Regions from separate parts of the Halomonas tibetensis genome, predicted to be linked through region 2. Evidence: riboswitches for the same ligand, from Rfam matches in the RefSeq annotation. Region 2 holds a riboswitch; the other holds the start of a gene.
What was found. Region 2 has a riboswitch for thiamine pyrophosphate ahead of thiM (hydroxyethylthiazole kinase). Riboswitches for the same ligand answer to the same signal wherever they lie in the genome.
Positions count from the first base shown of each region.

Region 1: it holds a riboswitch for thiamine pyrophosphate, as region 2 does, so the genes downstream of both, tenA (thiaminase II) here and thiM (hydroxyethylthiazole kinase) in region 2, are expected to answer to the same signal.

Region 1 is NZ_JBHRSQ010000013.1:22,237-24,433, forward strand. Features, by position in the region: gene thiC (phosphomethylpyrimidine synthase ThiC) at 1-588, opposite strand, end outside; gene tenA (thiaminase II) at 658-1,326, opposite strand; TPP riboswitch at 1,404-1,538, opposite strand; gene ACFODV_RS10515 (CDP-alcohol phosphatidyltransferase family protein) at 1,613-2,197, opposite strand, start outside.
Region 2 is NZ_JBHRSQ010000009.1:343,974-346,170, reverse strand. Features, by position in the region: gene ACFODV_RS07875 (ATP-binding protein) at 1-100, opposite strand, end outside; gene ACFODV_RS07870 (hypothetical protein) at 405-683, shown strand; TPP riboswitch at 757-859, shown strand; gene thiM (hydroxyethylthiazole kinase) at 898-1,719, shown strand; gene thiE (thiamine phosphate synthase) at 1,709-2,197, shown strand, end outside.

The sequences.
Region 1 (2,197 bases), on a different contig from region 2:
CGCGGTGATCTCCTCCGGCAGCCGGGCGCCGAAGCCCTGGCCCGGGTGCTGGTGGCCGAGGATGCGCTCTACCTCTGCTGTGCCCAGCGCTTGGCGCTTTTGGTTTTCCCGGATGGCGATAAATTCCATCTCCGGGGTGATGATTCCCTGGCGGGCGTAGTGGAGCTGGGTGACGTTCTTCCCTTCCCTGGCGCGCCGCGGCGTGCGGGTCAGATCGAAACGCAGCTGGGCCAGGGTCGGGTCCTTGGCGCGGCGCTGGCCGAACTCGCTGGTGGGGCCATCCAGGAATTCGGTATCGCCGCGCGCCTCGATCCAGTGGCGGCGCAGCTCGGGCAAGCCGCGGCGCAGGTCGATCTCGGCACTCGGGTCGCTGTAGGGGCCGGAGGTGTCGTAGACCAGCAGCGGCGGGTTCTGCTCATCCGGGCCCATGCCAGAGGTCTTCGTCGGCGACAGCGAGATCTCGCGGAAGGGCACGCGGATATCGGGGCGCGACCCCTCGAGATAGACCTTGCGTGAGCCGGGCAGCGGTTGGATGGCGGCGGCGTCGACCCGGGCGGTCTCGGCGAGGAAGTGGGCGGTCTTGCTCATGGGACTTTCCTTGTTGTGGCTTTTGTTATGGCTTTTGTTATGGCTTTTGTTGTGGAGAGTCGTGTGGCGTTAAAGGGCCCGGTCGAGCCCCATCCGCCAGAAGTCGATCTCCAGGCGCGTGGCATCGCGAAATACCGTGCAGAGCTCCGCAAAGCGCGCCGGGGTGACATCGGCCAAGCGGGCATCGAGCCAGGCCTCCTCGGCGCGCCGGGCGGCCTGGAACTCCTCGCTTTCGTACATGGCGATCCAGGCGTCATAGGAGTTGGCGCTGCCGCGCAGGGTCGACGGTCGGGCGTTGATCCAGTCGGCGATCACGCCGTAGCCCACCAGGCAGGGGGCCAGGGCCACGTGCAGGTCGAGCAGGTCGCCGCGGTTGCCGGTGTCGAGCACGTAGCGTGTATAGGCCATGGTGGCGCGGGCCTCGGGCAGGGCGACGAGGTCGGCCTCGGAGATGCCCCATTCCTGGCAGTAGCCCACGTGAAGGCCGAGCTCCAGGTCGACGATGGCCTTGAGGCCATCAAAGGCCTGGCGCAGGTCGGCCAGGGTGCGGCTCTTGTAGGCGGCCAGCGCGTAGGCGCGGGCGAAGTGGATCAGGAACAGGTAGTCCTGCTTCAGGTAGTGACGAAAGGCGCCCTCGTCCAGGGTGCCATCGCCCAGGCCGCGCACGAACTCGTGCTCGATGTAGGCGCGCCAATCGTCCTGGCAGGCGTGAGTAAGATCGCTGAAGCGGTAGCCCATCTTGCCTCCGATGTCGGTTGACGATCCGGAGCGTGGGCGTGGAAGAGAAGAGGGGCCGGGAGGGGGAGTAAGTGCTGTTCTGGCCACCGCTTGATTCCTACGCCGGTACTAACCGGATCAGGTTCAACGGGACCAGTGCTCGGGTACGGTCCATTTCTGGAGAGACCCCTGCGCCATCTCAGCCGGAATTACCGGCACCCCGTCAAGCGTCAGGCAAGCCTAGCATACCGGTAGAAAGTTGCTACCGACGGATGCCGCTCCGGGCTGTGTCGGCGCGAGCCACCACTCACCGGTGGCGGTAGAGCCAACGGACATCCACGGCGAAGGAGCCGGCAAGCCCCGCCAGGGCGGTGGCGGCGAGCCAACTCGGCAGGTTGTCGGGCGTGGCCGGCAGCAGGGCGAGCATCAGCGCCGCGACCTGCCATACGCAGACGGCCTTGCGTCGGAAGCTCTCGGGGAGGTCGTCCGCGAGCCAGTGCCAGCGCCAGCTCGCCGCCACGAAGGCATAGCGCATGATGCCGATGGCCAGTACCCAGGGCCCGACGCGATCCAGCACCAGGAGTGCGAGGCAGAGCACCAGGATGAAGAAGGCGTCGAGTTCCATGTCGAAGCGCGCCCCCACGGCGCTGGCGCTGGCGGTGCGTCGGGCTACCCAGCCGTCCACGCCGTCCAGGGCCAGGGCAACCAGGGCCAGGGCGAAGAGCCACTCCCCATGGGCGGCCAGCAGAGCCGGGTCGGCCAGGGTGCCGGCCATCAGGGCTACCAGCACACCCCGCGCCAGGGTGACGCGATTGGCCGCGCCCAGCCCGCTCTGTGAATGCGGTCGGCGCATCAGGGGGCGCCATAGCAGAACCGCCATGCCCAGGTAAGT
Region 2 (2,197 bases):
CCGCCCAGCGCAGGGCATTCTCCAGCAGATTGCCGACCAGTTCCTGGAGATCCTGAGGATCCATGCGAATCATCAGCTCGCGTGACAGCGAGATCGGCATCCGATGCCTTTCGCGTGGAGAGCGAGGTCCGCCAGGACGCTATGGACCTGACGGCTAACTGCCACGCCCCGGAGGCGGAAGCCCCCGGGGCGTTGATCACGCAGCAATAGAAGCGTGATAGCGCCTGCAACACCTCGCGGGAGATATCAGGGGCCGGGCGGCGTACCTCCTCAAGCTCGTTCATACCGTAAGCGCAGGCCTCAAAGGCGCCCGTCACATTCCGGTCATATCACCTTAAGCAATCCTTAAGGAAAGGGCGACATAGTCAGAGGCTGATAACCGGACCCCAACGCGAGGCGACGCCATGACCTATAGCCCGATAACGATACTCGATGACACGCTCATCACTGAGAACCGTGCCATCGTACCGCTGCTGCTCATCGGCCTGGCGCTGCTGGCCTTGGGCGTGCTGGTCGCCGGCTGGGAGCCCATCGAGCTGCCTCTGGGGCTCGCCGCCCTGGGCATGGCGGCCCTGGCGCTGCTGCGCCCCGAGCGCTGGCAACAGGAGGAGGCCCGCAAGAGCCTCGACAGCCTGCTGCTGGCCAGCCTGATCACTCTTTCGGGCTTCCATTTGATGGCGTGAGCCTCGCATCTTGAGCGCTTCGCCAGTGGCGTTGCCCAGCCTTTACAGTCCTGCCTGGGACGTGGATAGTGTGGCCTGACGACAGGGGCGTCGCGGAAGTGAGTTGCCGCGGCTGAGAGGTACCCTTTGAACCTGACCCGGATAATGCCGGCGTAGGGAGTCGTGCAGTTCCGGCCCTGGCGCCAGCCTGCACCTCTCGCGCCCGGGAGGCCGCATGTCCCATACGATTTTCCCTTCGATCGACCCCGCTGCGCACCTGGCCCGGGTGCGTGAGCACGCTCCGCTGATTCATAACATCACCAACCTGGTGGCCATGAACACCATGGCCAACGTGCTGCTCGCCATCGGCGCCTCGCCGGCCATGGTGCATGCCCGCGAGGAGGCCGCCGAGTTCACCGCCATCGCCGACGCCCTGACGGTCAATATCGGCACCCTCTCGCCCCACTGGGTAGAGGCGATGATCGAAGCCGCAGAAGCGGCTCGCCTGATGGGCAAGCCCTGGGTGCTGGACCCGGTGGCGGTGGGCGCCACCGCCTACCGGCGCGAGACCGGGGCGCGATTGCTGGAGCGTCTGCCCACGGTCATTCGCGGCAACGCCTCGGAGATCATCGCCCTGGAGGCCCGCGGTGCCGGCGGGCGCGGCGTCGACAGCAACGACCCGGCAGAAGCCGCCGAGCAGGCCGCCATTCGTCTGGCCCGCCGAATCGGCTGCGTCGTGGCCGTCACCGGCGAGGTAGACCTCGTCACTGACGGTCGCCGCCTGGCGTACGTGCACGGTGGCCACCCGCTGATGCCGAGAGTCACCACTCTGGGCTGCTCGCTCACCGGTGTGGTGGCCGCCTTCCTGGTCGGCGCCGAGGATTCCTTCGAGGCCACCGTGGCGGCCCTGGCCTGCTACGCCACGGCCGGGGAACTCGCCGGCGAGAGTGCACGGGGCCCCGGGAGCTTCGCTGTGGCCTTCCTGGACGCCCTGTATGCCCTGGATAACGAAACCCTGAGAGGCCGCCTGCGGCTGGAGTTGACCGATGCGACTTGATCTATCCCTGTATCTCGTCACCGACCCGGACCTGTGCGCCAAGTATGGCCTGGTGGAGACCGTGGTCGCCGCGGTGCGCGGCGGGGTGACGGTGGTGCAACTTCGCGACAAGCACGCCAGTGATGGCGAGATGATCGACCAGGCCCGCCGCCTCAAGGCGACGCTTGCCGGCAGCGGCGTGCCGCTGATCATCAACGATCGCCTGGCGGTGGCGGTGGAAAGCGGCGCCGATGGCCTGCATATCGGCCAGGACGACGGCGACGTGGCCGCCGCCCGCGCGGCGCTGGGGGAGGGGGCGCTGCTCGGCCTCTCGGTGCAGACCCCGGCACAGCTCGCCCGGGTGGATCTCGAACGCCTCGACTATCTGGGGCTAGGGCCGGTGTTCGCCACACCCAGCAAACATGACCACGCAGAACCGCTGGGCTTCGAGGGCCTGGCTGCCCTGGTGGCGGCCAGTGCCTCGCCGACGGTGGCCATC